Regions from separate parts of the Brevibacillus sp. GCM10020057 genome, predicted to be linked through region 1. Evidence: a T-box and tRNA genes for the amino acid it is inferred to sense, from the RefSeq annotation. Region 1 holds a T-box; the other holds one or more tRNA genes.
What was found. A T-box is a leader RNA that pairs with one kind of tRNA and senses whether it is charged. The one in region 1 lies ahead of ileS (isoleucine--tRNA ligase), so its partner is inferred to be a tRNA-Ile.
Positions count from the first base shown of each region.

Region 2: it has a tRNA-Ile gene. The T-box ahead of ileS (isoleucine--tRNA ligase) is inferred to sense a tRNA for this amino acid. The anticodon was not compared.

Region 1 covers NZ_JBHUJW010000043.1:132,953-148,747, reverse strand. Annotated here, with positions in the region: gene ACFSO0_RS14335 (spore germination protein GerPE) at 1-102, shown strand, start outside; gene ACFSO0_RS14330 (spore germination protein) at 137-352, shown strand; gene ACFSO0_RS14325 (Hsp20/alpha crystallin family protein) at 464-1,057, opposite strand; gene ACFSO0_RS14320 (LCP family protein) at 1,158-2,537, opposite strand; gene ACFSO0_RS14315 (NAD(P)/FAD-dependent oxidoreductase) at 2,761-3,684, shown strand; gene ACFSO0_RS14310 (NUDIX domain-containing protein) at 3,701-4,174, shown strand; gene ACFSO0_RS14305 (MFS transporter) at 4,252-5,640, opposite strand; gene ACFSO0_RS14300 (mandelate racemase/muconate lactonizing enzyme family protein) at 5,656-6,774, opposite strand; gene ACFSO0_RS14295 (TraR/DksA C4-type zinc finger protein) at 6,835-7,554, opposite strand; gene ileS (isoleucine--tRNA ligase) at 7,810-10,593, opposite strand; T-box leader at 10,641-10,906, opposite strand; gene ACFSO0_RS14285 (DivIVA domain-containing protein) at 10,971-11,456, opposite strand; gene ACFSO0_RS14280 (YlmH family RNA-binding protein) at 11,556-12,329, opposite strand; gene ACFSO0_RS14275 (YggT family protein) at 12,343-12,606, opposite strand; gene ACFSO0_RS14270 (cell division protein SepF) at 12,636-13,058, opposite strand; gene ACFSO0_RS14265 (YggS family pyridoxal phosphate-dependent enzyme) at 13,111-13,806, opposite strand; gene pgeF (peptidoglycan editing factor PgeF) at 13,803-14,651, opposite strand; gene ACFSO0_RS14255 (YlmC/YmxH family sporulation protein) at 14,727-15,008, opposite strand; gene sigG (RNA polymerase sporulation sigma factor SigG) at 15,171-15,795, opposite strand, start outside.
Region 2 covers NZ_JBHUJW010000006.1:222,229-238,023, forward strand. Annotated here, with positions in the region: gene mnmE (tRNA uridine-5-carboxymethylaminomethyl(34) synthesis GTPase MnmE) at 1-1,354, opposite strand, end outside; gene jag (RNA-binding cell elongation regulator Jag/EloR) at 1,651-2,280, opposite strand; gene yidC (membrane protein insertase YidC) at 2,277-3,035, opposite strand; gene yidD (membrane protein insertion efficiency factor YidD) at 3,076-3,300, opposite strand; gene rnpA (ribonuclease P protein component) at 3,305-3,673, opposite strand; gene rpmH (50S ribosomal protein L34) at 4,038-4,172, opposite strand; gene dnaA (chromosomal replication initiator protein DnaA) at 4,763-6,124, shown strand; gene dnaN (DNA polymerase III subunit beta) at 6,334-7,473, shown strand; gene yaaA (S4 domain-containing protein YaaA) at 7,532-7,747, shown strand; gene recF (DNA replication/repair protein RecF) at 7,764-8,882, shown strand; gene remB (extracellular matrix regulator RemB) at 8,894-9,178, shown strand; gene gyrB (DNA topoisomerase (ATP-hydrolyzing) subunit B) at 9,182-11,107, shown strand; gene ACFSO0_RS02865 (MarR family winged helix-turn-helix transcriptional regulator) at 11,310-11,762, shown strand; gene ACFSO0_RS02870 (MFS transporter) at 11,824-13,119, shown strand; tRNA gene ACFSO0_RS02875 (tRNA-Ile) at 13,446-13,522, shown strand; tRNA gene ACFSO0_RS02880 (tRNA-Ala) at 13,554-13,629, shown strand; tRNA gene ACFSO0_RS02885 (tRNA-Asn) at 13,667-13,742, shown strand; tRNA gene ACFSO0_RS02890 (tRNA-Thr) at 13,748-13,823, shown strand; tRNA gene ACFSO0_RS02895 (tRNA-Glu) at 13,893-13,969, shown strand; tRNA gene ACFSO0_RS02900 (tRNA-Val) at 14,053-14,128, shown strand; tRNA gene ACFSO0_RS02905 (tRNA-Asp) at 14,147-14,223, shown strand; tRNA gene ACFSO0_RS02910 (tRNA-Thr) at 14,240-14,315, shown strand; tRNA gene ACFSO0_RS02915 (tRNA-Tyr) at 14,374-14,458, shown strand; tRNA gene ACFSO0_RS02920 (tRNA-Gln) at 14,477-14,551, shown strand; tRNA gene ACFSO0_RS02925 (tRNA-Lys) at 14,559-14,634, shown strand; tRNA gene ACFSO0_RS02930 (tRNA-Leu) at 14,691-14,777, shown strand; tRNA gene ACFSO0_RS02935 (tRNA-Gly) at 14,802-14,877, shown strand; tRNA gene ACFSO0_RS02940 (tRNA-Arg) at 15,032-15,108, shown strand; tRNA gene ACFSO0_RS02945 (tRNA-Pro) at 15,136-15,212, shown strand; tRNA gene ACFSO0_RS02950 (tRNA-Leu) at 15,231-15,312, shown strand; tRNA gene ACFSO0_RS02955 (tRNA-Gly) at 15,319-15,392, shown strand; tRNA gene ACFSO0_RS02960 (tRNA-Ser) at 15,402-15,490, shown strand; tRNA gene ACFSO0_RS02965 (tRNA-Met) at 15,511-15,587, shown strand; tRNA gene ACFSO0_RS02970 (tRNA-Trp) at 15,589-15,662, shown strand; tRNA gene ACFSO0_RS02975 (tRNA-His) at 15,683-15,758, shown strand; tRNA gene ACFSO0_RS02980 (tRNA-Arg) at 15,780-15,795, shown strand, end outside.

The DNA of each region.
Region 1 (15,795 bases):
TTTGCAGCCGCTTCATCCGTCATTCACATCGGCTCGAGCGAGTGTATGGAACTGGAAACCCGGGTCAAAAATATCCGGCACCTCGTCCGCGACGAACGCTAGTACGACATGCCGGATGTGAAGGGAGGAGATATCGTTGCCTTCAATCATAGGAGCAGTCAACATCAACAGCAACTCCGGAACGGTCAATTTTGGAGACACCCTCAACATATCTCCAAAATCCGCTTCCAAGACATTCTCCGGATCAGGCGGCGGCAACACCGGCAACCTCGTCAACACCGTCAACGGTGCCAGCGCCACAAACACGCTCGATCCGAGTGTGGTGGATCAGCCGCTCGTCGGTAATGTGTAAAGGCAGTGTTAATGGATATTCATTAACGCTGTTTTTATTTTTGGCAGGACCGGCCCGTCGGGGAACAGACAAGGCGAACAGACAAAAGGAGAAGGCCGCTGCGCCTCCTCCCTACAAATTGGCACGAAATGTTGTCTTTCTCTCGCGCGGCGAACCGTCTCTTGGCAAATACAGCTCCAGCAGCCCATCCTGGTACTGCGCCTTCATCCCTTTCGCACTAACCGACACCGGCAGCTCGATTTGCCTGCTGAACGTCCCGAATGCGCGCTCCTGCCGGATACAGGATGCGGCATACGGGTGCTTTTTGATCGCGCCCTTGATCTCCAGCGTGCGCTGCTCTGTCAACGTAACTTCCAGGCTGTCTCGGGCAAAGCCCGGCAGCTCGCAGCAAACGATGAGCAAATGCTCCGTTTGGTAAATGTCCGTAACAGGGAACGCTTCAGGACTGGACCGGGGCATGACGATCGGCCTGACTTTCTCCTTTTTTTGCTTCTTGGGCATCGCCGCTACGGCCTCACTGGCTTGTGCCGTTGCCTGCGAGGCTGTCTGTCCCGTCAGTTTCACCAGGCTCTCCCAGAAATTCGCGTCCAGAATCTGATTCATCTGGCTGAGTGCCTGCCACGGATGCTCCTGGTTGAAGTTCAGCTTTGCCAGGCTCTCTGACGTTTTTTGCAGCTCTCTCATGGTCTCCTGCAGGTTTTTCACGACGGCTTCTTCCTCCTTCCCCCTGTTTCGGTCAGGAATCCGGTGAAGCGATGGTTTTCCCTGCAGTATATGTACGACTGCCTAGCAGATGTGCGCCCGGCTAGGCACCGCTTTGCACAGTCTCGCCATTCTCGACAGGCGCGGGCGGAGCCAAAATGTCTGGCGGCGGCATGTCCGGAGAATACGGCTGCTCCTCCTGGCCATCTGACCCGTTGTCCGGATTGGCCGTTTCCGGCGGTTTCGTCTCATTGTCAGGATTCTGCGGCTTCGCTGGCGTCTGATTCGACTTGTCTGACGCCGCCGGCTTTTGAGGTTGGCTGCTCTTTTGCGGCTGCCTTACGGGAGTGCTCGCCACCGGCTTTGTCTGTGTTTTCATGTCCGCCTTAGCTACCTCGTAGATGGCCGCATCACTGAGCTCCCCGGAGCTTTTCGTCCCCTCTGCGCCCATTTCCGCCTGCAGGCTCGTCCGTATCGCCTCCATCTTTTCCCGGGGCCAGAGCGAATAGGGCGAGCTCCACACGGCTCCGTTGTCGAGCGAGACCATATTTTCCGAGGAAATCGTGCCGAAATCCATCGCCAGCCCGGTAATCTGATCCTTGGACAGATCGGTGCGGATATGCTTGCCAACCGTTTCCAGCACGTCTGTCAGACTGGCGATCCCGTCTATGGAAGCGACCTTGTCCGCTACCGCCTTGATCACCTGCTGCTGGCGCCGGTTGCGGTCGAAGTCGCTGGAATTGTAGGCGGCGCCCCGCTTGTCCAGACGATGGCGGACAAAGCCAAGCGCCTGCTCTCCGTTTAACACCTGCGTCCCTTTTTTCAAGCTGCGGTAGACTCCTCCCTGCGGCAGCTCGTAAACAAGGTCTTTGTCCACGTCCACCTTCACGCCCCCGAGCTTGTCGATCACGGCCGTAAAGCCTTCAAAATCAAGCTGGACGTAGTGGCCGACCGATACCCCCAGCATGTGCTCCAACGTTTTCTTCAGCAAGGTCATTCCGTTTTCCGTCACGGTCTCTCCCTTGCTCTCCGCCCGTTTCCTGATTTCCTCCCCGAGGGCGAACACTTCATTGATTTTGTGATAGCCCGGATAGCCGGGTATTTCCACCCGCGTGTCCCTTGGCAGGGAGAGCATCGTCAGCTTTTGCGTCACCGGATTCGCCACGGCCACCACCAGGACGTCCGTGTTGAGCATGCCGATATTTTTTCGCGTATCCAAACCCACGATGACAAAAGAAAGCGATTTCTTTTTCTCATACGGCTGTTCGACTTTTGGTTGATCGGGGAGCTTGTACGGGTCTTCCGTCACGATATCCAGCGTCTGGTTCAGCTGGCTAAGTGCGTAACCGGCACCGGCAGCCAACAGGCAGAAAAACAGACAACTGGCCAGAAGCACATACAGTTTTTTGCTGCCCCTGCCGCGCCGCTTCTTTTTGCTCGCCTGGCTTGCAGGAGTTTGCGGTTTTCCCATTCTTGCAGGCACGTACATCCACTCCTTTTTCTCATGAGATTGGCAAGCTGCCGCGATAAGATTCCTAACATTTTGAAAATCATGTCCCATTTTACCACAATCTGCCGAATAATTGTAGAACAGAGGGGCATCAGCCCGTTCGGTTGTGGTACATCCTTGCACTCTGCATACGAAACAGGTAGTCTAAAACTGGGTGTTGTACAGGAAAGTTAACGAGAATCGGGGGGGACTGGGAGTGGAACACGTACAGGTGCTGATCGCCGGTGGCGGCATCGGCGGACTGTCCGCGGCTATTTGGTGCCAACGATTGGGATTATCTTGTCTGCTTGTGGAAAAGACAGAACAACTCGGTGGGCAGCTGCTGCAAATCCGCAATGAAATCGTGGACTTTCCTCCCCGCGTCTATTCCAATGGGGCTGATTTGTTGGGGGAATTGGTGCTTCATCCGGCAATCCGCGACTTGCAGCCAAGGCTGGGAGAAGCGGTTGTCTCCATCGATTCTCACGCGCAAATCGTAACGACCACGAAAGCCGCCTACCATGCGCAATTTTTGATTGTAGCGACCGGGGTAAGCCCGAACGTCATTCCCTCGCTGCAAGGGTGCCCGCGCGTCTTGACTGCCGAGTTTTCCACCACTGCACACGCGTCCTCCGTAGCAGGCCAGGACATCGCCATCGTCGGAGGTGGTGACCGCGCATTGGAAAGCGCTTTTAATCTTGGCCGATTTGCGAACCGCGTCGATCTTCTCATCCGCAGCGATCATCTGCGTGCCCGCCCGGAGTGGACCCGGCGTCTGGAGGAGTTTCCCCATTTGCGCGTCTTTTGGGAGACGGAAATCGAGACGTACGAGCCAAGGAACGGCAAAATCGCCCTCAAGCTGCGCTCCCGTCATGCTGCACAGCCTGCGGAAATCGTCGTCGACTGGATTTTGCCGCGCATCGGCGTCCATGGCAACAGCGCCGATTTTCCGATGCTGACGACATTTGGAGACGCCTATCTCAAGACCGATGAATGCCAGCGTACCTGCTGCGACTGGGTCTACGCCCTGGGTGACGTCAGCAACGGCGCTTCCTACGCCAGCCTGTCGCTCGCTGCCGGGCAAGCGATGAAAGCCGTGAAGCACATCTCGCTGCAAATCCAGCAAGACGAATCGAGCTAGCAAAGGAGAGCAGGTCATGCACGTTTTTTACGATAACTCTGGCTTGCTCGTCGAGTTGACTTTTGATCCGCACACGTATTGTCAACACGAGGCGCGCCATGTCCTGATTTTTCCGTTTTGGCAGGGCAAGCTGCTGTTTACCCGCCATCGTACCCGTGGCATCGAATTGCCGGGGGGAAAAGTCGAAGCCGGCGAGAGCAGCCTGGCCGCCGCTGTCCGCGAGGCGTACGAAGAGACGGGGGCCATCCTCGAAGGCATCGAGCGCATCGGCCAATATACAATTGACCAAACCATGCACAAAGATATTTACGTAGCCCGCGTCCGCACATATGCCAAGACTCCTGTGGGCAGCGACGTGGTAGAGACTGTTCCTTTTGCAGACTATCCCGATCATGTAAAAGGAAATCCGCTGTTTTCCAGTTTGCTCTACGACGACGTCTATCCGCTGGCGCTCGCCCGGGCCAAGGCACATCCATTCGCCTGTCCGTAGCACGACAGCAAACAGGCATCTCCTAAAGTCCGCCCGCCCCTTTTCCAGGGGGCCTGGGGCAGACAGGGCGATGCCTGTTAATTTTTTTCCTTCTCTTTTCGTCCGGACAGGATTCGCTTGATGAGTTCGTTCGGATCGAAGCCGAACTTCCTTACCGCAGCTTCTCTGCGCTTTTCTTCCGGCGTCTGGGGCTCGATTCCCAGCAGCTCCGACACCTGCCTCCACGCCTTTCTCTCCTTCGCCTGCGCGTCCGCCTCTCCCGCTCCCTGAACCTGCTGCTGTGCCTGCTTCGGCTTCAGGAAAAAGATCGCGAGCACGCCAAAGACAAGGGACAAGCCTGCGATGGAGGTAAACATCACCGTCCGCGAAATGCCGAGCAGCCAGGTGAAGATCGGGGGACCGACAGCTACGCCAATAAAGCGGACGCCGCTGTACAGCGAAGTAATCATCCCGCGCTCTGCCTTCTCCACCGCTCCGACGATCATGCTGTTTAAGCACGGCAAGATCATCCCGGTCCCGATGCTGCCGAGCACGAGAATTCCGATGAGCACGTACGCCCCCTTCACGAAGCTGGCGAGTACATAGGATGCCGACAGCATGAACATCCCGACGATGACGAACCAGCGCATGAGACCGAGCTTCTTTTTGATAATCAGGCCGGTCAGGTAGGCGGCAATGCTCATGACCAGAAGCGGGATCGCCAGAAATCCCCCTTTGATGACGCCGTCAATTTTATACTTCTCCTCCAGCAGATCAGACAGGTAGAACAGTACGCCAAACAGCGTAAACAGGCAGATGCTCCCGATAAAGAACGCCGGAACGAGCCACTTCCCGTGCTGTTTGAACACCTGACCGATGGCGTGCAAATACTGCTTGACCGGCATCGGCTGTCTCTCCTGCTGGTTTTCCTTCGTCAGGAACAAAAACAGCAGCAGAACAACGCCGCAAATGACTGGAAACGCCAAAAACACCATGTACCACGAGATCAAAGCCAGCAAGGAACCAAAAATCGGGCTAAGCACTTTTCCCAGACCGTTCGACGTCTCCATCAGCCCCAATGCCTTGCTCTCCGATGCACCTTGAAACAAATCCCCCGCCAAAGCCATGGCGATCGGCGCGGTTCCCGCTGCGCCGATCCCTTGCAGGACACGACCGATCATAATAATGGAATACGGCTTGTCCCACCACAAGGCTGCCAAACCTGCCAACAGTCCCCCCAGCCCGTAGACGATGAGCGAGAGAAGAATGATGATTTTCCGTCCGAACCGGTCCGACAAATATCCGGCGAGCGGAATGACGAGACCTGCCGCAATCGAAAAAGCCGTAATGAGCAGGCTGGTCTGGAGCGAAGTGAGGTCCATTTTGGCTTTCATCGTCGGCAAGACGGGAATCAGCATGGAGTTGCCCAGCACCATGACGAGCGGAATACCTGTCAAGCCAATCAAGTTTTTTGTATGTTGCGCCATATGACACTCCTTCTTTCATGCGTACACACTGCCATCCCAGCGCATCGCGTGAATCAGCTCCCAGTCCGGCTCGATCCCGATCCCCGCTCCTTCCGGGATCGTGACCGCTCCGTTCACGGGCTGCAACGGAAACAGCTGTGAGAAAGGGTTTTCCATCACATCCCACTCTACCGGCTCGATCGGGTCGGCATCCATTTTGGACCATGCCGGCAGACAAGCCTGCGCAAACAGGGTGTACAACCGGGACAGCCCGCCGTCAAAGGAATGAGGGGAGATGCGGTAACCGAATTGACGAGCCATTTGCAGATGGGTCCGGTACGAGTCGATACCGTGTGTGTGCTGCAAATCAGGCTGGGCGATGTCGAGGGCCCCCGCCTGGTACAGAGGCAAAAACTGTGCGCAGCTCACCAGATTTTCTCCGCCAGCGAGCGGCACCGACAGCGCCGCCCTAAGCTTGACGTACTCTTGTGTGCGCTCGAGCGGCATCGGCTCCTCCAGCCACATCCAGTTCGTGTAGCGCCAGAAGATCCGCTCCCAAAGTCGGGCATGCGCCAGGTCGTAGCTCTGATTGGCGTCGAGGGCGACCAGTACGTCGGGCGGCAGCGATTGCATCAGCCGGTCGATGTGCGCCTGATCCTCTGCGATGGAGCGGCCGCCGATTTTTACTTTTACCCGCTTGTGTCCGGCGCGGATTTGCTCGGTTACAAACCGGATGGAGCTTTCTGCCCAGTCACCCTGTTCCCGGTACGATTGAAAGGAAGCGTATACCGGAATCTGCCGGTGGAACTTCCCGCCCCACAGCTCACATACAGACAACCCTGCGCGCTTGGCGACGATTTCTGTCAGCGCGATGCTCACTCCCGCTGCCGACCGCTGATGCCACTTGCTGATGACGTCCGTGATGGTCAGCCTGTCTGTCGCCAGCTTCCCGAGCAAGAACGGAATGATTCGCTCCTGAAAGCCGCGATGCAGCGTCGGCAGCCAATCGATAATTTCCCCCCAGCCATCGATTCCCGACCGCGTGATCAGGCGAATCAGATAGGAGGTGCGGTAGCGCTTGTAGCCATTTGCATCGCCGTATGCTTGCGGGAGGCGGTACAACAGCGGGTATGTTTCCACACGTTCGATTTGCATAGTCGGCTGATCCCCCCGCTACATCAGATCGTCGCGCCCTTCCCGACCCGCCCGTTCTTTTTAGTAGTCATCGTAGTTGAGATAGTAGCCTTTTCCTTCGCCCTTGCGCATGTATTCCTCGTAAGTACCGCTGCGCATGAAGTGGACGCTGTCCCGGCCGTGATACCCGTCGATGCCGGTGTAGCCGATTTCTTCCACTTCCTCGATAAAGCCGTCTGGCTCGTCACTTTCCACATACATTTCCTTGTAGTCGGTCTTGTCATTGTCCGCGTAGGAAAAAGGCGTGCTGGAGGTGCCCCACGCCTCGACAATCTGCCAGGCGTCCTCGCCGTCGAATCCGTTTTGCCCTTCTTTCTCGTCCAGCGATGTTCGCCCGAACGGAGGCTGCATAAATTCTTCCTCAATCGGGCGCGACTCGTTGACGTGCGGCGCCGGGGCGTGCTCCTTGCAGGTCTGGGCTTGCGGCAAAGCCTCCAGACGTTCCACGGGAATCTCCTTCCCGCAGACGGTACAGACTCCGTATGTGCCCTCGTCCATCCGCTTCAACGCCTGGTCGATTTCCTTCAGCGTCTCCCGGTCCAGGCTGTCCAGCGCCAAATCTTTCTCCCGTTCAAACAGCTCACTGCCAATGTCAGCGGGATGGTTGTCGTACATGGCAAACTCCTGCAAGGAAGCCGTCATCGCCTCTCGCATGCCGTAATGGTCCTGGACGCGATCTTCGAGCTCCTTCTTCTGCTCCAGCAGCCTTGCGCGAAACCTTGCCAGCAAGTCTTGGTCCACGGCAGACACCACCTTTGTTTGGTTTCCTCACCTGGTAGTATGTCTTCGCTTGTGCCGAAATAACCTGCCCCCATAAGTTGACTGCGTATCGCTCATGTTCGTAAACCTGGCTGCGCCTGGCCATTGCAGCCAGTCCCGCTTTCTTCCTTTGTCCGTGTCTGCCCTGCTCTTGCCAATCCTGTACAAAAAAACCTGCCAGCCCCGGATGGGAATGACAGGTTTTCGATTGACGTTCGTTTTTCGGTTGTGGTTTGCTTACTCGACCAGATGGGCGTAATGCTTCTCGACGATATCCGCGCAGCGTCCGCAAATGGTCGGCAAGGCCGGGCGCACGCCTACGTCGCGTTTGACCACACGGCAACGCTCGCACTTGACGCCCTCTGCAGCAGTGACCACTGCAGCGATTCCTTCGAGCTGGACAGCTTCCGCCGGTGCCGCAGTCCCTTGTGGATGTACTTCGACCTCTGCCACGATGAAAAGATCCGCCAGATCGTCCATAGCCGCGAGCGTCTTCGCCACTACCTCTGTTTGCGGATAGAGCGTCAGCTTCGCATCAACGGAGTTTCCGAACACTTTGTTGCGGCGCGCTTCTTCCATTGCTTTCAGCACTTCGTCTCGCACGGTGAGGAACGCATCCCATTTGTCCGCTTCTTCGGCAGAGAAGCCGAGATGCTGCTCGTCTGCTTCAGGCATGTCGGTCAGCTGAACGCTCTTCTCGGTCACGCCCGGGATAAAGCCCCACACTTCATCTGCCGTATGCGGCAAGAGCGGTGCCACCAGCTTCACGAGATTGAGCAGGCAATCGTACATGACGGTTTGAGCTGCCCGGCGCTTGAGGCTGTCAGGCGCTTCGACGTACAGGCGGTCCTTGCAGATGTCCAGATAGAACGCGGACAGGTCGATGACGCAGAAGTTGCGGACAGCGTGGAATACCGTATGGAACTGGTAGTCATCGTACGCCTTGCGCACGCGTTTGACCATCTTCGCTGCTCTCGCCAGCACGTAACGGTCCAGCTCACCCAGCTGTTCGTAGGTAACGCGGTGTTTCGCCGGATCGAAGCCGTCCAGGTTTCCGAGCAGGAAGCGGAACGTATTGCGGATTTTCCGGTACACTTCCGCGATCTGGCTCAGGATGGCATCCGAAATCCGTTGGTCTGCCTGGTAGTCAACGGAAGCGACCCACAGACGCAGGATGTCTGCCCCAAGGCTATTGATAACCTCTTGCGGCACGATCACATTCCCCAGCGATTTGGACATTTTCCGTCCTTCGCCGTCGAGCGTGAAGCCGTGGCTGAGCACGCCTTTGTACGGCGCCGTGCCAAACACGGCAACGCTGGTGGACAGCGAGGAGTTGAACCATCCGCGATATTGGTCGGAGCCTTCCAGATACAAATCTGCCGGCCAGCTGACTCCCCGTTCCTTCAAGACAGCGACGTGGCTGGAACCGGAATCGAACCAGACGTCCATGATGTCCGTTTCTTTGCGGAACTCGGTGCAGCCACATTTCGAGCAGGACAGACCTTCCGGCACCAGCTCGCTTGCTTCGCGGGCAAACCAGACAGAGGAGCCTTCTTTGCGGAACAGCTCCGCGATGTGGTTGATCGTCGTGTCGTTGATGACCGGCTCATTGCAGGATTTGCAGTAGAAGATCGGGATCGGTACACCCCATACGCGCTGACGGGAAATGCACCAGTCGCCGCGGTCCGCGATCATGTTGGCGAGGCGGGTTTCGCCCCAGTGCGGAATCCATTTCACCTGTTTGATCGCTTCCAGCATTTGCTCGCGGAAACCGTCGATAGACGCAAACCACTGTTCTGTCGCGCGGTAGATCACCGGCTTTTTCGTCCGCCAGTCATGCGGATAGGAGTGGGTGAAGAAGCTGAGCTTGAGCAATGCGCCTTTTTCTTGCAGCTTTTCCGTCACTACTTTGTTGGCATCCTCGTAGAACAGACCTTCAAAGCCAGGCGCTTCACTGGTCATTTTTCCTTCGTGGTCGACCGGGCAAAGCACGCCCAGATTGTATTTTTGTCCCACAGCAAAGTCGTCTTCCCCATGTCCGGGAGCCGTGTGGACGCAGCCGGTACCGGCATCCAGTGTCACGTGCTCGCCAAGGATGATGGGAGAAGTGCGGTCATAGAATGGATGCTGCGTCACGACGCCTTCCAGATCTGCGCCCTTGTGCGTGGAGAGCACTTCTACGCTCTCCCAGCCGATTTCCTTGCTTGCGCCTTCCACCAGTCCGCTCGCGACGAGGAACTTGCGGCCATCCGCTTTCACGACACTGTACTCCAGCTCCGGATGCAGCGAGATTGCCAGGTTCGCCGGAATCGTCCACGGGGTAGTCGTCCAGATGACGACGCCTGTTTCATTGTCCAGATGTCCTTTGCCGTCCACCACCTGGAAGCTGACGTAAATGGAAGGGGAGCGTTTGTCCTTGTACTCGATTTCCGCATCAGCCAGAGCCGTCTCGGAAGAAGGAGACCAGTACACACAGCGCAGCCCTTTGTAGATGTAGCCTTTTTTCGCCATTTCCCCGAACACGCGGATCTGGTTCGCTTCGTATTCCGGACGCAGCGTCACGTAAGGGTTTTCCCAGTCGCCGCGAATGCCCAGACGTTTGAACTGGTCGCGCTGTTTGTTGATGTAAGACCAGGCATAGTCTTCGCAGCGCTTGCGGAAATCATTGACTTCAATGCTGCGGCGATCCAGCCCTTGCGCATTGACGATTGCCTGTTCGATCGGAAGGCCGTGCGTATCCCAACCCGGAATGTACGGAGCGCAGAAGCCCGCCATCGATTTGTAGCGCACAATAAAGTCTTTGAGGATTTTGTTCAGCGCATGGCCGATGTGAATATCCCCGTTCGCATACGGCGGGCCGTCATGCAGGACAAAGGACGGGCGCCCCGCTGTACGCTCCTGAACGAGCTTGTAAATGTCCATCTCGTCCCACGCAGCCTGCACGAGAGGCTCGCGATTCGGCAGGTTGCCGCGCATAGGAAAATCCGTTTTTGGCAGCGATAACGTTTTGCTGAAATCCATAGCTACATTCACTCCTAAATGAATATAAAAAAGCCTTCACTCATCCCGATTGGGACGAGAGAAGGCTCCCGTGGTACCACCCAGATTGAACGACCGCCTATGCGAAAAGGGCATAAGCCGACCATCGTTCCACTTGTCTCATTCGTAACGGGAATGACGCGCTCACTTACTCCCTCGCCACCAGCTGTCGGCAAGATTTCGGCTATTGAACTCCCGGGTGATTTTCTGCGGATGCAGCTGACCGGGCTCTCACCTACCCCCGGCTCTCTTGACAGCGCGATTCTCACGTACTCTTCCCGATCATCGTCGACTTATGTTGTTGTCAGAACAAAAGTTGATTTTCATTATAGTACCATCATCAACCGAACGTCAATGCTTTATTCAACAACGACAGCAGAATCTGCCTGCTCGATGTCATCCCACGCACCGTTTTCCAGCATTTCCAGCTGGGCTTCCAGCAGTGTGCGGAAGCGCATGCGGTAGACGGAGGCGCGTTTTTTCAATTCTTCGATTTCGATGGCGATCTTGCGGGACTTGGCCAGCGCTTCGTTGACGATCCGGTCCGCATTTTTCTCGGCTTCCTTCAAAATCAGCTGCGCTTCCTTGCGCGCATTCGACTTGACATCTTCCGCCGTCTCTTGCGCCACCAGAATGGACTTGCTCAAATTTTCTTCCAGGCTCTTATAATGATCCACACGCTCATTGAGAATGGCGATGCGCTCTTCCAATTCCTTTTTTTCTTTAATCAGGAGTTCAAAATCTTTAATGACCTGATCCAGAAACTCGTTTACTTCGTCAATGTTGTATCCGCGAAATCCGGTACTGAATTCCTTATTGTGTATATCCAACGGCGTTAAAGGCACATGAACCCCCCACTTTTCCCGATAATCATTGCCTTACCTTTCGACAAGTTCAGCTGTATATCCTGCCGTATTTTGCAAATTTTTCAGATCAGCTCTATCTTATGTAACAAGCCCGACATTCATGCGCAGCCTGCCGCTGCGGGTCGGTCCCATGATTTCCAGCACTTTGAAGCGCCCAAAACCTGCCAGGGAGACCATATCCCCTGCCTGCAGCGCATGCGCAGGGTCCTCCACAATCTTCCAGTTCACTTTCACTTTCCCGGCACGGATCGGCACGACGGCCTTGGCCCTCGATAAATGGTGCACTTCCCCGATGACGGCATCCAGCCGAGGAGACGGCACCGTAATCGTTTTCTCCGCAAAGCGCGGTGCCGGCGGGGAAAACGCCTCCCATGCCACCCGTTCAAACTGGACAGAAGTGCGGTGAATCTGCGTCACCTGCATACAGATGTAATCCGCCACTTCCTCCGCGACGACGGCATAGCTGCCCTCTGCATCTGTCAGCATGTCCCCGAATTTTTCCCGCTTCATCCCTGCATTCAGAAGCGCCCCCATCACATCCCGGTGCTCGAATACGTGAAAGCGCTGGTCGGCGTGAATACGCAGCAAGGCCAGCCGGTAGTCTTCCGGGTCAACGGTCATGTACTCGGGGTGGAGAATCGCCCGCACACGCTCAGCCCCGTCATAGCCGCCGTGTGCCGAAATGCACACATCGTGCACCTGGGAGGACAGACTGCGAAAGATGAAGAGCTGCCGCGGGTCCAGAAAATCAGTAAGGCGCATGGCCTGCTTCCGCTCTACTTGCGTCAGCATTTCCAGCGCCCGTTCGACAAAGGGACGTTCTTCTTTTCCAAAGTGATCAAATAGACTCATCGTGCTCACTCGCCTAAGCAATTTTCGTCAAAATGGAAAAAAGTCCGTAATAGGCAAAACGTAATGCGATCAAAGCGACAACCGGAGAAATGTCAATGAATCCGAGCGGCGGGATAAAGCGGCGAAACGGCGCCAAATACGGCTCGACCAGCCGTTCCAGAAGCTGCCCGATTCCGGTCTCGCGCATTTGCGGCACCCACGACATCAAGATGTAGGCAATAATCATGTATTGATAAACCGTAAATGCAAAATCCAATACAGTCAGAAGGTAACCCATTCCCTCACCCTTTTTTCATCGTATAATCCCTATTCTTCCATCACACTGGAGATTGTACCCTGGATGTCCACGTGATCCGGGGTGCACACAAAGATGGTGTCGCCCACTTTTTGAATATCTCCGTTCAGCGCATAGACCGTTCCGCTCAAGAAGTCGATAATCCGCTTCGCCTGGTCCTTTTCCACGCGGTGCAGATTCACCACGACCGGCCTGCGATGGCGCAGGTTGTCTGCGATATCTTGCGCATCACTGTAATGACGGGGTTCACAGAGAATCAGACGGATGCCCTCCTTTTCCCTGGCTTGAAAAGGGACCACGTTGTTCGCACGGCTCGCTTGCGGCCGTCTGTGCATAGTCTCTTGCTCCTCGTGATCGTCTTCTTCAATCGTTTCTTCGATGTATTCTTCGTTTTCCAGACCCAGGAACCCCATCAGTTTGTTCATAACTCCCATTCTCTTATCCTCCTTTCCTTACTCTGTACCGTCGACAGGACCGAACCTTGGTTCATGGCTTCACCAACACAGAGCCCAGTCGAATATATGTAGCTCCTTCTTCAATCGCCACTTCAAAATCGCTGGACATACCCATGGACAGCTCCTCGATTTGCACGTGAGGGAATGTCCATTCGTTTATTCGCTCTTTCCATTCGCGCAAACCGCGAAATACCGGCCGCGCCTCCTCCGCATTTTCGACAACAGGCGCCATGGTCATCAATCCCATGATCTTTATATGTTTCATATTACTGGTTTCCTGCAAAAAAGCCAATACATCATTGGGACTAAGCCCAAATTTTGTCTCTTCACCGGAAATATTTAGCTGCAAAAAGCAATGGACAACCTGATTTAGCGCCTGTCCCCTTTTGTTCAGCTCCTCGGCCAGAGACAGTCGATCCAGCGAATGGATGTACGGAAATCGTCCTACGACTTCTTTCGCTTTGTTCGTCTGCAAGTGGCCGATGAAATGCCACGTGCCCCGATCCCCGTACTGCTCGTACTTGGGCACGCCATCCTGCACGCGGTTTTCCCCGATATGCTCGATTCCGGCATCAAGCAGGTCGCGGATCGCTTCGGCATCGACGTATTTGGTTACGGCAATAATCTTTACGTCTTCCCGCTTTCGCCCGGCTCGCGCGCATGCCGCCTGAATTCTTTCCTCGATTGCTTGCATCCGTTGCTTCAACAGTTCCATGTCCATACTCATGACGAACTACTTGCTCCCTTCCTGGTTTTCCAACCGATAAACGAAGCCATCCGCCCCGTAGTTCCCGCTGCTCCCGCTTCCTTGCGATGGGAAAAAAACAAGTCGGTACGGCAGCTCGTACACCAGTCTGTAGATTCGATATGGTCCGGCGAAATGCCCGCTTCCAGCAAAATGAGCGTATTGAGCTTGCGCAAGTCGAGCATATACCGTCCGTTCCCGGATGGAGCTACACATTGCTCCCAGTCCCTGGCGCTCGTTTGCACCTGCTCCATGATTCGTTCATCCACCTCGTAGCAGCAGCCGCCGATCGAAGGCCCGATGGCTGCCAACAGCTGTTCGCGCTTCGCTTTGGATTGCTGCTCCAACGCTTTCACCATTTCCTCGGCAATACGCGCAACGGTCCCTTTCCAGCCCGCGTGCGCCAGTCCGATCGCCCCGGAGGCCGGATCGAGGAAAAACAGCGGCACACAGTCAGCATAAAAGGAAGCGAGCAAAATTCCCTCTTTTTCCGTAAACAGACCGTCGGTAGCCGCAATGACATCCCCAAGGCTCTCTCTGCCAGCGCCTCCCGCCGTCACCTGGCATACGCGGTTGCCGTGCACCTGATCCGCGCACGTCCACGCCTCAAACGGAAACTGAAGATGCTGGGCGAGCATCCGTCGATTGACCACCACATGCGCCGGGTCGTCGCCTACGTGCAACCCCATATTGAAAGACTCGTACGGTTGTTCACTTACTCCTCCCGTGCGAATCGTAAACCCAGCTACCAGACCGGGAAACCGATGTTCCCAATCCTGCAAATGCAAAAACGGTCGATCCTGCGCCATGACAAACGGTTCTCTCATGTTGTCACCTTCCTCATATGGCTTATCATACCATAGCTGAACAGAAAAAAAAGGCGATTCCCCGCCTTTCTTTCCCTACCCTCTGTAATCTTCACCGGAGGTTCTCGCCTCTACCCGCAGCGTCTCTTCTATGCGTACAAGCACGACATCCTTGCCAATCTTGACAATATTGCGCCAGGGAATAACAAAATCGTTGCCGGATGAAAAAAAGCCCAGAAACTTGCCAGGTCCAGGCACAACAATCGCCTCTACGCGTCCGTGACGCAAATCAATTTCCAGATCGGAAATATGCCCAAGCCGCTTCCCGTCCAGAATATTCACTACTTCTTTCGTCTGGAAGTCAGAGATTTTCACCATTCTTTCTCACCCACTTTTCTCCGTTACTTGTAGTATATGAGTCGCGTGCGGAATATGTCCCGTCTGAAGAAAAAAGCTCGGGGCGGCGTCTCCTTCTTCCAGACAACCATACAAAAAACCCGAACGGACCGAATGCCGCCGGGTTTCCTATGTAAGATACCGTTACGATTGTACGTGCTTTTGCATATGGGCGATCGCCGCTTTTTCCAGCCGTGACACCTGAGCTTGCGAGATACCGATTTCCTCCGCTACCTCCATCTGGGTCTTCCCCTCGTAAAAGCGCATGGATAAAATCATTTTTTCCCTTTCACCCAGACGCTGCATGCCTTCCCGCAAGGCGATTTCTTCCACCCACGTCACGTCCTTGTTTTTTTCATCGCTGATTTGATCCATGACGTAGATCGGGTCTCCGCCATCCTGATAGATCGGCTCGAACAGGGAAACGGGGTCCTGAATCGCATCGAGAGCGAATACGACATCTTCCTTGGCTACGTTCAATTCCTGAGAGATCTCTGTGATGGTGGGCTCGCGCGAATGTTTGTTAGTCAGGTTGTCGCGCACCTGCAAGGCCTTGTACGCGATGTCGCGCAACGATCTGGAGACACGTATCGGATTGTTGTCCCGCAAATACCGCCGAATCTCGCCGATGATCATCGGCACCGCATAGGTGGAGAATTTGACGTTTTGCCCGAGATCAAAGTTGTCGATCGCTTTCATCAATCCGATGCAACCCACCTGAAACAGATCGTCCACGAACTCTCCGCGGTTGTTGAACCGCTGGATGACG
Region 2 (15,795 bases), on a different contig from region 1:
AGAAGATCTGGTCGATCAAATCTTCGCCGACACTTTCCCCGATCACTTCTCCTAGCAGCTCCCACGCTTTTTTAATGTCGATCTGGATCATATCCACAGGCATCAGCCCTTCGATGCCGTTCAGCGCATCGTCCATCGCCTGTTCCGCTTGGCGCAGCAGATGAATATGGCGCGCGTTGCTCACATATGTCAGATCGTCCTGCTGCACGCGGCCGCTGAAGAAAACATCGCTGATCGCCTGCTCCAGCAGTTCGATGCCGGTCTCTTCACGCGCCGAGGTCATGATCAACGGCTGCTGCGGGAAATGGCGTTTGACTTCTTCCAAATCGATCTTTTGCGGCAGGTCGAACTTGTTGACGATCACGATGACGGAAAAGCCTTTTGCCGCCTCAAAAATCTTGTAGTCGTCCGGACTCAAAGGTTCATTATAATTGAGCACCAAGAGCACGAGATCCGCCTTTTGCAGCAACTGTCTGGACTTCTCTACCCCGATCTTTTCCACGATGTCCTCGGTATCACGGATGCCCGCAGTATCAATCAGCCGCAGGGGAACACCGCGCACGTTCACGTACTCCTCGATCACATCGCGGGTCGTGCCGGCGACATCCGTGACGATCGCCTTTTCCTCCTGCACCAGGCTGTTCAGCAGCGAAGACTTCCCGACGTTCGGACGCCCGATAATCGCCGTGGACAGCCCTTCCCGCAAGATTTTCCCCTGCTTGGCTGTCTGCAAAAGCCGTTTGATCTCGGCTTTGACCTCCTCACACTTCTCGCGCAAGAAATTTTGGGTAAATTCCTCCACGTCGTGCTCCGGATAGTCCAGCGTCACCTCAATATGGGCCATCGCTTCGATCAAATTTTGCCGCAGCTGGCGAATCAGGCGGGAAAGCTTCCCCTCCACCTGGTTCAAAGCCACCTTCATCGCCCGGTCCGTTTTCGCCCGGATCAAATCGATGACGGCCTCGGCCTGCGACAAATCGACCCGTCCGTTGAGAAACGCCCGTTTGGTAAACTCCCCTGGTTCCGCCAATCTGGCGCCATTCTCCAGGATCAGATCCAGCACACGCTCGACAGAAACGATTCCTCCGTGGCAGTTGACCTCCACGACATCCTCCCGCGTAAACGTGCGCGGCGCCTTCATCACAGACACGAGCACCTCCTCTACGAGACTGCCCGTCTGTGGATCATGCAAATGGCCGTAGTGAATCGTATGGCTGTCCACAGTGGACAACGCGTTTTTTCCTTTGTATATCTTATCCACAACTTCGATCGCTTCCGGACCGCTTACCCGGATCACGGCAATGCCGCCTTCCCCCATCGGTGTTGCGACTGCCGCTATCGTATCGAATTTCATGCTGTTCACCTCAAGCTTTCCAATCAAAACAAGTCAGCCACTAACATACTAGCTTAACAGATCGCCCTGGAAAATACCAAAAGATTGTGCACTTCCCGGCAGCCTCCACGCCGAACAGGAAAAAGCAACCCTGCGCTTCAAGGTTGCTCGTCGCGTATCTTATCCACAGTATGATCGTTTTCTTTCGGCGCCAACCCTTAACCAGGTTATCCACTGTGGACAAGTGTACTACACTGCCGCCAAAAGAACCATATGAAAAACGAAGCATTGCCCAGCCTTGCGCAAAAAAAAGAAGCCTACCTGGAGGCTTCTTTCGGTGCGATGACAATATAGCGATTGGGTTCGTCCCCTTCACTGAACGTAACCACATCGGATCGTTTTTGCAAAAAGGCGTGAATGACTTTCCTCTCCGCTGCCGACATCGGCTCCAGACGAACCTCGCGTCTGGTGGAAAGGGCCTTTTTGGCGACCCGATCTGCCAGCTGCTCCAGCGTTTCTTTGCGGCGCAGCCGGTAGTTTTCTGCATCCAACGTGATGCGAACGTGTTTGTCCGCATGACGGTTTGCTACGACGTTTACGAGATACTGCAGTGAATCAAGAGTTTGTCCCCTACGGCCAATAATGATTCCCAGATTTGAACCCTGGATGTCAAACAGCACGCCTTCCTCATTGGTGCGTTGTTCCACTTTGGCGTCTACCTTCATGTTGGACAACACGTCTTGAAGAAATTCACGTCCCTGTGCAACGGGGTCAAAGTGAAATTCGACTTCCACTTTGGCGTCTTTGGTCCCGATCAGTCCGAACAGTCCCCTGCTCGGTTCCTCCAGTACGCGGACGCTTGCCTTTTCACGGGGCACACCCAATTCCAGCAAAGCTTTCTGCACAGCATCGTCTATCGTTTTTGCCGTAGCTACCACCTTTTTCACTTGGAGGCTCCCTCCTTAGGAGTAAGCTGTTTCCCTTTGTCACGGTACAAGAAGTAGGTTTGCACGATGGTGAACAGGTTGCCGTACACCCAGTACAGCGAGAGCGCCGACGGCAATGTCACGGCGATGGCCAGAATCATCAGCGGCATCATGACCAGCATCATTTGCATTTGCGGGTTGCCTTGTGTAGTCTGACCCATCATTTTCGACTGCAGATAGGTCGTCACAGCTGCCACGACCGGCAAAATATAATACGGGTCTTTTGCGCCCAGAGTCAGCCAGAGGAAGGTTTGCGACTTGATCTCCGCAGTACGGATAATCGCGTGGTAGAAAGCAATCAGGATCGGCATTTGCACCAGCATCGGCAAGCAGCCGGCCAACGGATTGACCCCGTTCTTTTGGAAAAGAGCCATGGTCTCCTGCTGTGCCTTTTGCGAATCGTTCTTGTACTTCTCGCGGATTTTTTGCATTTCCGGTTGAAGCTCCTGCATTTTTTTGGAGCTTCTGATCTGCTTGATCATCAGCGGAAGCACGATCAGACGAATGATAATCGTCGCTACCAGAATACCCAAGCCGTAGTTGTTGCCGAGAATCAATGCGCTCTCTTTGATCAACCAGGACAAGGGGTAAACCAAATACTTGTCCCAAATGCCGGTTGCGTCAGGGCCGATTGGTGCAGCTTTCTGAGGGTTACAGCCCGACAAAATGAAAACCAGCAAGGTCAGCATAAGCATGCTGAGGGTACGTCTGCTCAAGGGATGATCCTCCTTTTCCCCGCTTCAATGAGGTGATGAATTAATTTCGCTGTTCCGGAACCGGATCAAATCCGCCCGGGTGGAACGGATGGCATTTCAGGATGCGACGAAGAGCCAGCCATCCTCCCTTCCACGCGCCGAATCTGCGAATGGATTCGATCGCGTAGTGAGAGCATGTCGGCGCGAATCTGCACGACGGCGGTTTCAGCGGAGAAATGAAAAGCTGGTACCCGCGAATCAGCCCCATCATGATTTTCGCTATCATCGTATCACCCTCTTCTTCCATTATGTACGGGTGCCTGTTTGATCACCTTTGCCCGCTTCATGACGTGCAAAAGCGACTGTTCGATGGCTTCAAGCGACATCAGCTCCACACCTGGACGTGCGATGATGACGAGATCCACACCGGTTGGAATGACAGGTTCCAATCGGGCGACTGCTTCGCGAATCAGACGCTTGACCCTGTTACGAATAACGGCGTTGCCAATCTTTTTGCTGACGGAAATTCCAGCGCGAAACGCAGCTTGTCCCTCCTGTCTGGCTGTATACAGGACAAACTGCTTGTTGGCAGCTGAACTTCCTCGTTGAAACACTGCTTGAAATTGCTCATTCTTTTTGAGCCGGTGTGAACGATGCAAGGTAAACAACCCCTAACATCACAATTATAGTAGAAAACGCAAACAGCATCTACCAGTATATCCTTGTTTCGTCCACTTTTTTCCCAAGCCGGACATAAAGTGCAGGAATTTCGCAATCAGTGAAAATCATCGCGCTGCGCCATAGGCTATATGCGCTATAAAATGAAAAAAAGCCGGCAACCCCCTTGTCCCTTCTCCAAAGGCGATCCTGCCTTCTTGCATGCTTCATCCTCTCGGTAGCTGGATAGCTAAGTAATCATTTTCCTTCCAAGAAGGTTCAACATCCTTGCAGGACTTCCTCTTTCCAGAAACAAAGAATTTTCCGACTCTTCCTCGAAACAAAAAAGGCCACGGAATGTGTGGCCTAAGCGGAAAGAACTTTTCTTCCTCTTTTACGACGAGCAGCCAAAACTTTACGGCCGTTTTTTGTGCTCATGCGCTTACGGAATCCATGATCCTTTTTGCGCTTACGGTTGTTAGGATTAAAAGATGGTTTCATTAGGTCTACACCTCCGCCTTTACAGACATTCTTTCGCATTATAAAAAGATATGCCCAAAAAGTCAAGGGACAATGGAATTTTATTGCCAAGACAAATATCCCCATAAAACTATTTCCCAAAGCGCAGTCATTCTGTGGATATTTCTTTATCCACAAAAGCGTGATTCGACAAAATTATCTACAGCTTGTACACAAAATATAGATATGTGCATATGTGCCCGGCACCAGTGGTTGTGTTTGTGGATAAGTATGAAAAAACCGTTGATACCATGCGTTATATCTGTTATCATGTTTTTGTTTTGAAGCGTGAATAACTCCGAAAGGTCAATCGGTTTTTCCACAGCATGTGGATAAGTTTGTGGACAGATTCCCCCATGTGTGTATCTTCTTACTCACAAGGCTGCGGATAACCATCTGCTCTTATTCTCTTCTCCGAGTCGAATCCCTTTTTTTCGACTTTTTTTATCCACAATTACTGCCTATGACCGTGTTGACAACCGGGTCTCACATACGCGCATGATTGCCCTTTTATTTGTCATTTCCTAACATTCATTTCATTTTTTCGGATTGCCCATAAGGAGGGATTCTGGTTGGATGCAGCGATTAGCGAGCTATGGCGCAAAGTCTTGGCCAAGATAGAAAAATCGCTTAGCAAACCCAGTTTTGATACCTGGCTGAAGGCGACCAAAGCGACCACATTGGAAGAAGATGCACTGATCGTCGTAGCGCCGAACGACTTTGCCAGAGATTGGCTCGAAACCAGGTACTCTCAATTGATCACCGATACACTATATGAAGTGACCGGTATCAATATGAAGGTAAAATTCGTCGTCCTGCAAAATCCGGATGCCGCATTTGCCGAAGAACAACCTGCTCCGCGGGCAAAGACACAAGCTCCGCCGGCGGCAGCGGATGACCAACCGCCCAGTATTTTGAATCCCAAGTACACGTTTGACACTTTCGTCATCGGCTCGGGGAATCGATTTGCACACGCTGCATCGCTCGCGGTTGCGGAAGCTCCCGCCAAAGCGTACAACCCTCTTTTTATTTACGGGGGCGTAGGACTCGGCAAAACCCACTTGATGCACGCCATTGGCCATTACGTCATCCAGCATAATCCTTCGGCGAAAGTGGTTTATTTGTCGTCTGAAAAATTCACCAACGAGTTCATCAATTCCATCCGCGACAACAAAGCGGTCGAATTTCGCAACAAGTACCGGAGCGTCGACGTTTTGCTGATTGACGACATCCAGTTCCTGGCGGGCAAAGAATCGACACAGGAAGAGTTTTTCCATACGTTCAATGCCTTGCACGAAGAAAGCAAGCAAATCATTATTTCCTCCGACCGGCCTCCAAAAGAGATTCCGACGCTGGAAGACCGACTGCGCTCGCGCTTTGAATGGGGCCTGATTACGGATATTCAGCCGCCGGATCTTGAGACGCGGATTGCCATTCTGCGCAAAAAGGCCAAGGCGGAGAACCTGGACATTCCGAATGAAGTCATGGCGTACATCGCCAATCAGATCGACAGCAACATTCGCGAGCTGGAAGGCGCCCTGATCCGCGTAGTGGCGTACTCCTCGCTGATCAATCGCGATATCGATACGCAACTGGCAGCGGAGGCGCTCAAGGACATCATTCCGTCTTCCCGTCCGCGCGTCATTACCATCATGGACATCCAACGGGCTGTCGGAGAAGCCTTCAACCTCAAGCTGGAGGATTTCAAGGCCAAAAAGCGAACAAAGACGGTCGCTTTCCCCCGCCAAATCGCCATGTATCTGTCCAGGGAGCTGACCGATGCGTCCCTTCCCAAGATCGGCGACGAATTCGGCGGACGCGACCACACGACGGTCATCCATGCGCACGAGAAAATCTCCCGTGCTCTGGCCAATGATCCGCAAATGCAAACGACCATTCAGTCGCTCATTGAAAAGCTCAAAGCCAATCACTAAATCTGTGCATAACGCAAAAAGCCTATACACAACTTACCCACATGTGTATAGGCTCTCTTTTACGCAACGAGTTCACATATCCACAAATCCACAGGACCTAGTACTACTTCTGTTAAAAATCATTATCCTAATAGTTTATGATAAAGCCGCAGCCATTATGCATAACGTTTTCATTTTTCATATGGCTCGAGAGAGGGAGGCTTACGTTGATGCATATCACCGTTCAACGAGACAAGCTGTCTAACGCTGTTTCACACGTCAGCAAAGCGGTTTCCAGCCGAACAACCATTCCGGTTTTGACCGGGATCAAAATAAAAACCGATGATGAAGGTCTGACCCTTACGGCAAGCGATTCGGATATTTCCATCGAGGTTCAGATCCCTTTGGAAGAAGCCGGTGAATGGGGCGTAACCATTCATAAGCCAGGCAGCATCGTGTTGACAGCTCGCATTTTCAGCGAAATCGTCCGCAAACTGCCCGGCAACGAGATCGAGATCAAAGTGGACGAGCGTCTGGTGACCCAGATTCGTTCCGGTCAGGCTGAATTCACGATCAACGGGATGGATGCCAGCGAGTATCCGCAACTGCCCCATCTGGAAGAGGACAAAGTGTTCAGCGTTCCTTGTGATCTGTTGAAAACCATGATCCGCCAGACCGTTTTCGGCGTATCCACTTCGGAGATGCGCCCGATTTTGACCGGTTTGATGTGGTCTTTGGAGAACGGCCAGCTGCGTTTTGTCGCAACGGACAGCCACCGCCTGGCAAGCCGCACCGCCATGGTAGAATGCCGTGAAGATTTGTCGTTCCACAATGTCGTGGTACCGGGTAAAAGCTGCAACGAGCTGGTGAAAATATTGGATGACGAGCAAAATCCGGCTGACATCGTCGTGGCGGAAAACCAGATCCTGGTGAAGTCCAGGCACATCCTGTTCTATTCCCGCCTGCTGGAGGGCACTTACCCGGACACGACCAGGATCATTCCGCAAGGCAGCAAAACCGAGATCACGGTGAGCACCAAAGAGTTTTTGCAGTCAATCGAGCGGGCTTCCCTGCTCTCCCGCGAAGGCAAATCCAACGTGGTGAAGCTGGTCACGCTTCCGGACGGAAGTGTGGAAATCACCTCCAATGCTCCGGAAATCGGGAAAGTTACGGATATCCTGATGCCGAAAGCCATGAACGGTGAAGATCTGAAGATTTCCTTCAATGCGAAATACATGATTGATGCGCTTCGTGCCATCGACAGCAGCGAAATCAAAGCGAGCTTCACTGGCCCGATGAGTCCGTTCGTGATTCGTCCGACCGACCACGACTGGACGCTCCATTTGATTTTGCCAGTCCGTACTTACTAGACAGATCATGTGTTTTTCGTAAACGACCTTTTTTACGTAAAAGAAAGGAGGCCCTGCTATGCGTGAGGTTTCCATCAAGACCGAATATATCGCCCTTGGGCAATTTCTAAAGCTGGCTGACGTCATTGATACAGGAGGCATGGCCAAAGCATTTCTCGCGGAGGTTCCCATTCGCATCAACGGCGAGCTGGACAATCGCCGCGGCCGCAAGCTGTATCCTGGCGATGAAGTGGAGATCGAAGGCTTCGGCCGTTATCAGGTGGTCAGTCGCTGAGAGGAGAGCGTGATTCTTGTTTCTCAAGAACCTTTCGCTTGCCAACTATCGCAATTACAAGTCCCTGTCCTTGTCGTTTGAAGGCCCGATCCAACTGTTTATTGGCAACAATGCGCAGGGAAAAACTAACGTTCTGGAGTCGATCTACGTACTCGCCCTGGCCAAATCCCATCGCACGCCCCGGGACAAGGAGCTGATTGCGTGGGAAGCCGACTATGCAGCTGTCCGTAGCGATGTTCTTCGTCGCTACGGCTCTGTTCGTTTGGAGCTGCAGTTGACAGCCAAGGGAAAGCGGGCCAAAATCAACGGGATGGAGCAGCAAAAGCTCAGTGCCTATGTAGGGGCGCTGAATGTCGTCATGTTTGCGCCGGAGGATCTGTCCATCGTGAAGGGAGCGCCTGCCCAGCGCAGACGGTTTATCGACATGGAAATCGGCCAGGTCTCCCCGACGTATCTGTATTATTTGAGCAATTACAACAAGGTATTGCAGCAGCGGAACCAGCTTTTGAAGGACTTGGCGATGAAAAAGAGCCAGTCTCTGGAAATGCTGACAATTTGGAATACCCAATTGGCCGATTTAGCGGTAAAATTGTTACGGAAGCGTTTTGAGTTCATTCGGAAGCTGGAGACGTGGGCGAGGGAGATCCACACCGGCATTACCGACGGCAGGGAAACGCTCTCTTTGCATTATGAAAATTCTTCGCCCGTCACAGAAGATATGGCGGCGGAACAGGCAGTCGACGTCATGCTGGATGCCTATGAAGAAGTGCGCGACCGGGAAATTATGCGCGGGAGCACACTGATCGGGCCGCATCGCGATGATTTTTCACTCAAAGTGAACGGCATGGATGTGCAAACGTACGGCTCGCAGGGGCAGCAACGCACCAGTGCGCTGTCTATCAAATTGGCAGAAATCGAGCTGATTAAAGAAGAAGTGGGCGAGTACCCCGTTCTTTTGTTGGATGATGTCTTGTCAGAGTTGGATGAACATCGGCAGACCTTGCTGCTCGAGACGATCCAGGATCGTGTACAGACGTTTGTAAGCACCACGGGTGTGGAAGGCTTAAAGCATCAGGTTCTCCAGCAAGCCTCGCGTTTCTACGTGAAGGAAGGGAGCATATCGGGGGAAAGGTAGGGAAGACAGGAATGTTTATTCACATTGGTGGGGATACTGTGGTGAGCACGAAGGAAGTCATTTCCATTCTTGATCATCAGACGATGAAATCCTCGAAAATCAACAAGGCTTTCTTGCATGAAAAGCGGAAAATGATCGTGGACCATAGCGAGGAAGAAACGAAGTCCTACGTGATCACCCAGGACGCCATTTACTGTTCACCTATTTCTTCTCTGACGCTGAAGCGACGCGCTCAGTTCGTGGACAGCTTGGATCAGGTTCCCTTTGCACAAGCTGAAGTGGAGGAGTTGACGTAAAGAGTGGATCAAATGACGACGAAAGATACAAACTACGACGCCAGTCAGATTCAGGTGCTGGAAGGTCTGGAGGCCGTGCGGAAACGCCCCGGGATGTACATCGGGTCGACCAGCAGCCGCGGTTTGCATCACCTGGTGTGGGAGATTGTCGACAACGCGATTGACGAAGCGCTTGCCGGGTATTGTGACAATATTTTGGTAGTCATTCAGCCGGACAACTCCGTCTCTGTAACCGACAATGGCCGGGGGATTCCTACGGGCATCCATGAAAAAACCGGCAAATCGACGGTCGAGACTGTACTGACGGTCTTGCACGCGGGCGGTAAATTTGGCGGCGGCGGATACAAAGTGTCCGGCGGTTTGCACGGGGTGGGCAGCTCCGTAGTGAACGCGCTGTCCGAATGGCTGGAAGTCGAAGTCAAGCAAAACGGCAAAGTGTACTACATGCGCTTTACAATGGGAAGTCCCGATGCAGATCTGGCCGTCGTCGGTGAAACGGAAGAGACTGGCACGAAGGTAACATTCAAGCCGGACCCGACGATCTTTACAGAGACGACGGTGTTTGAATACGAGACTTTGCAAAAACGCATTCGTGAACTGGCTTTCCTGAACAAAGGATTGCGGATCACGCTGAAGGATGCCCGTCCCGGCCAGGAGCGGGAAGAATCGTTCCATTACGAGGGCGGGATCGTGCAGTTCGTAGAGTACCTGAACAAAAACCGGGAAATTCTGCACGACGAAGTTATCTATTGCGAAGGGGAAAAAGAAGGCCTGCTGGTAGAAGTCGCCCTGCAGTACAACGACGGCTACTTGAGCAATATTTATTCCTTCGCCAACAATATCAATACGCATGAAGGCGGAACGCACGAGACCGGCTTCAAAACGGCTCTGACTCGTGTCATCAACGATTACAGCCGCAAGTTCAACTTCCTGAAGGAAAAAGATCCGAACCTGTCCGGCGATGACGTGCGCGAAGGAATTACGGCGATCATTTCCGTCAAGATTCAGGAGCCGCAGTTTGAAGGCCAAACCAAAACCAAGCTGGGCAACTCGGAGGCGCGGAGCATTACCGAATCAGTTTTTGGTGAACGCTTCAACACCTTCATGGAGGAAAATCCGGGCATCGCCAAAAAGATCGTGGAGAAAGCCCTGATGGCTTCGCGTGCCCGTGAAGCGGCTCGCAAGGCGCGGGAGATGACGAGGCGCAAGAGCGCACTCGAGGTCAGTTCGCTGCCGGGTAAACTGGCGGATTGCTCCTCCAAGGATGCCTCTGAATCCGAACTGTTCATCGTAGAGGGAGACTCTGCGGGCGGTTCTGCCAAAATGGGCCGTGACCGCCACTTCCAGGCGATTTTGCCGCTGCGCGGAAAAGTGCTGAACGTGGAGAAGTCACGACTGGACAAAATTTTGGCGAATAACGAGATTCGCGCGATCATCACCGCGCTCGGCACCGGTGTAGGCGAAGACTTCGACATTTCCAAAGCGCGCTACCACAAGGTGGTCATCATGACGGATGCCGACGTGGACGGATCTCACATCCGTACGCTGCTGCTTACATTCTTCTATCGCTATATGAGGCAGCTGATTGAAGCGGGCTACATTTACATTGCCCAGCCGCCTCTCTACAGCATCAAGCAAGGAAAACAGGTGTACTACGCCTATACGGACCAGCAGCGCGATGAAATTCTTGCGACGCTGAAGACGGTGCCGAAGCCAAGCATTCAGCGCTACAAAGGGCTGGGTGAGATGAACGCTGAACAATTGTGGGAGACGACCATGGACCCCCAAATGCGAACGCTTCTGCAGGTAAATCTGGAAGATATCATGGAGTCGGATAGCGTATTTGAGACGTTGATGGGCGACGAGGTAGAGCCGCGCAGGGAATTTATCGAGCAGTATGCTGCGACTGTGCGAGACCTCGACATTTAACTGTCATTTTTCACCAATAACCGGATTTGTTTCATAGCAAGCGAAAGGCTCACTTCTCCACATGAACAGGGGGAGCGAGCCTTTTCCTTTGCTTCCACAAAATGTATCGTTTCGGGATTGACAGTTCCAATTGTTGCTCTTATCATTTGTTGTACATACAAAATAAAAAATCATCAAGCCTGCCCCACGTGGAGGAAAGAAAATGACCAGTCCAATGAATCAAGAACCACAAAAGGATGAAGCTTTTCTGGAAGACTGCCTGTACTTTACCGCAAACCGTCTGAGCCGGGCGATTACGCGTATGGCCGACGAGGCGTTTGCCACTACAGGATTGACGCCCGCTTACGGCTATCTCATTCGTCTTGTGATTGGCTCTCCGGGCATTACTCAAAAGGAACTCTCAGAAAAGCTGTCCATTACTCCTTCGACGCTGACCCGTTTCGTCGACAAGCTTGAGGCAAAGCAGCTCGTGGAGCGTAAAGTTCACGGAAAGACCGTCATGGTATACCCGACCGAGAAAGGTGTCGAGTTGGGACCGGCTCTTCGCCAGGCGTCGAAAAAGCTGAAGCGGCTCTATGAGGAGATCCTTGGTAAACAACTCAGCGATCAGTTGACGCAGTACCTGGCGTCATCAAGCAAGCAGCTGGAAAAATAATCAGCTGACATTCATTTATATTTTGTATGTACAAACAAATTTATAAATGTGGGGTGCATGTATGGATTCTCTGAATGCGCAAAATGGCTGCAAGCCCAAGTCACGTGTCTACTACGGCTGGATCATTGTCCTGTTGACCTTCGTCACTCTTTTGGTATCCGCCGGGATTCGAGCGCTGCCAAGTATTTTGCTGGTACCTTTCCAGGATGAGTTTGGCTGGAGCCGAGGAAGCATCTCCAGCGTTCTCTCCATGGGGATTTTTCTGTACGGCCTGGTCGGTCCTTTCTCCGCTGCTTTGCTCTTGCGCTTCGGCGTCCGCAAAGTCGTCGTCCTGTCTCTTGCCGTGTTAGCCCTCAGCCTGGCTTGTACTCCTTTTATGACTGCTCTTTGGCAATTTGAGCTTCTTTGGGGGCTTGTCTCAGGTCTTGCTACCGGGATGATGGCCAATGTTCTCGGTGTGACCGTGAGTAATCTGTGGTTTGTCAAAAACAAAGGGCTCGTCGTAGGCTTGTTGACTGCGAGCGCCGCTACCGGTCAATTGATCTTTTTGCCTTTGATGGCGAAGCTGACAACGGACTTGGGCTGGAGATACGCGATTTTGGCGACTGTTCTTGTCCTGATCCTCGTCCTGGCTGCAGTTGCGATTTGGATGCGAAACCACCCATCCGACGTAGGCGTGGCTCCTTATGGAACCGATGAAGTCGTGCCGCCGACACCATTTACCGGCAATATCTTTTTGGAACCCCTGCAAAATCTGCGCTATGCCATGAAAAATTCGACCTTTTGGTTGCTCGCGGGAACCTTCTTCTTCTGCGGTTTTTCCACGAATGGCCTGATCGGAACGCACCTTATCGCCGCCTGCGGAGATTTTGGGTTGCCGGAAGTAACTGCAGCCGGGCTGCTCGCCATGATGGGATTATTCGATCTTGCCGGCACGACGATCTCCGGCTGGCTGTCTGATCGCTTTGACAACCGTTGGCTCCTGTTCTGGTACTACGGACTGCGCGGCTTGTCCCTGATTTTCTTGCCGTATGCCCTGGATTCCACACCGACGATGCTCATCATCTTCTCCGTTTTCTACGGCCTGGACTGGATTGCGACTGTACCGCCGACTGCCAAGCTGTCCAGCCAAGTGTTTGGCAAAGAAAAGTCAGGAATGATCTTTGGCTGGGTCGTCGTTGCGCACCAGATCGGGGCTTCTGCCGCGGCTTATGGTGCAGGCGTCATGCGTGACTGGCTTGGCACGTATGCAGAAGCTTTTATGATCGCCGGCTTTCTCTGCTTCTTCGCTTCGCTCATGGCGGTCAAAATCAAGAAGCATGTAGATGCGAAAAAGGCTTCTGTCATGCAAGCATAAGATTCGCACTCGCGTGTTGATTATTTTCGGATATTGATGTGCTACTGAAATCCGGTTATATTTGAAAATAAGCACGGGTGTTATCGTGCTGATTTTATCGAGTATAACTCCACAGTGGACTGGTACGGTCAAAGAATACTGGACTCAGCTGTTCAGGTGATGTATTCTTATACGTTTCCGGACGGCTGGGTCTATTTTTTGGCAGCAGGTTTTTTCTCAGTTTTTTCACCTTCGACCTACGATTTTTTTAGAAAGAGAGAAAAAATTCACTTTTCCTATTGCGTGGTTTGAAAAAATATGCTAGATTAAAGATCCAGGCGGAATACGGGCCTATAGCTCAGTTGGTTAGAGCGCACGCCTGATAAGCGTGAGGTCGGCTGTTCGAGTCAGCCTAGGCCCACCACTTATACAGAACGCTCGAGAGTTTCTTTCATGGGGCTGTAGCTCAGTTGGGAGAGCGCCTGCCTTGCAAGCAGGAGGTCATCGGTTCGATCCCGTTCAGCTCCACCATTTCTTCGCATAGGCTTCGGTCTGGAAATCGAATTATTCCTCGGTAGCTCAGTTGGTAGAGCAATCGGCTGTTAACCGATCGGTCGGCGGTTCGAGTCCGTCCCGAGGAGCCATCTTCGCTCCTGTAGCTCAGTCGGTAGAGCGTTTCCATGGTAAGGAAGAGGTCGCAGGTTCGATTCCTGTCGGGAGCACCATTTCATTCCTAGAAAAGTGAAGTAAGCCGGGTGTTTGCGGCGGTTTCTTTTCGGGATGAATGCCTTTATGGCCCGTTGGTGAAGCGGTTTAACACAGCAGCCTTTCACGCTGTCATACAGGGGTTCGAATCCCCTACGGGTCACCATCATATACCCCACAAAGTGAAGCGGATGCTTTGCAGCAACACCGAGTACTTTGCGGGGGCCCCAACAACAGTTTGGGGAGTATGGAGGCTTAGCTCAGCTGGGAGAGCATCTGCCTTACAAGCAGAGGGTCGGCGGTTCGATCCCGTCAGCCTCCACCATTTTTGATAACTGCACATGGAGCTGTGGTGAAGTTGGAGTTCACGCCGGTCTGTCACACCGGAGGTCGCGGGTTCGAGTCCCGTCAGCTCCGCCATTTTATATACTAATATGCCGGTATAGCTCAATTGGTAGAGCACCTGACTTGTAATCAGGGGGTTGTGGGTTCAAGTCCTATTGCCGGCACCACTCCATAAATCTGCTGAATGCAGCATTGATGTATGGGCAACCTTATAAAGGGCAAGCTGGGGAGATAGCGAAGTGGCTAAACGCGGCAGACTGTAAATCTGCTCCCTCTGGGTTCGGCGGTTCGAATCCGTCTCTCCCCACCATTTTGAAATCTTGGCTGTTGGGGTATAGCCAAGCGGTAAGGCAACGGACTTTGACTCCGTCATTCCTAGGTTCGAATCCTAGTACCCCAGCCATTTGCATGAGCCATTAGCTCAGTTGGTAGAGCATCTGACTTTTAATCAGAGGGTCGAAGGTTCGAGTCCTTCATGGCTCACCAGTTTTCACTTCCTGTATCGCGGACGAAACTTCGCGTGAAGGACTCCAAGTTGATATGCGGTCGTGGCGGAATTGGCAGACGCGCTAGATTCAGGTTCTAGTGGTGGCAACACCGTGGAGGTTCAAGTCCTCTCGACCGCACCAAAATTTCACTTTTTTATAAAGTATGCGGACGTAGCTCAATTGGTAGAGCGTCGCCTTGCCAAGGCGAAGGTCGCGGGTTCGAGACCCGTCGTCCGCTCCATGATGATCTTCAGGTCTCTCACCCGTACCGGGTTCACCCTCGAAGATTGGACAAAGGAGAATCGCTCGGGTACTTCAGATCCGGCTTGCCAGGAAGCGTTTCGACGCAGCGGCGCCGGTTGGAAGCGAGACCCGTCGTCCGCTCCATACAATATGTGCCCTTAGCTCAGCTGGATAGAGCGTTTGACTACGAATCAAAAGGTCGGGAGTTCGAATCTCTCAGGGCACGCCACTCTTAATAAAAAGAAGTATGTACAGTCGGGAAGTAGCTCAGCTTGGTAGAGTACTTGGCTTGGGACCAAGGGGTCGCAGGTTCGAATCCTGTCTTCCCGACCATTTTTTACAACTGTATAGGCCGGTGTGGCGGAATGGCAGACGCGCGCGACTCAAAATCGTGAGGGAAACCGTGGGGGTTCAAGTCCCTTCACCGGCACCATATTTTGCGGGTGTAGTTCAATGGTAGAACTCCAGCCTTCCAAGCTGGTCGCGTGGGTTCGATTCCCATCACCCGCTCCATTTTTTTGCGGAGGGATACCGAAGTGGTCATAACGGGGCGGTCTTGAAAACCGTTAGAGTGCAAGCTCACGCGGGTTCGAATCCTGCTCCCTCCGCCATATTTGTTACCAGATTACGTGGCGGCGTAGCTCAGATGGCTAGAGCGTTCGGTTCATACCCGAAAGGTCGGGGGTTCGATCCCCTCCACCGCTACCATAGGGGCATAGTTTAACGGTAGAACGAAGGTCTCCAAAACCTTTGGTGTGGGTTCGATTCCTACTGCCCCTGCCAAAGAACTGTATAGAATCATGGCGGTCGTGGCGAAGGGGTTAACGCACCGGATTGTGGCTCCGGCACTCGTGGGTTCAAGTCCCATCGATCGCCCCATCTTTTTTCTAAATAACATATGTCTCAGTAGCTCAGC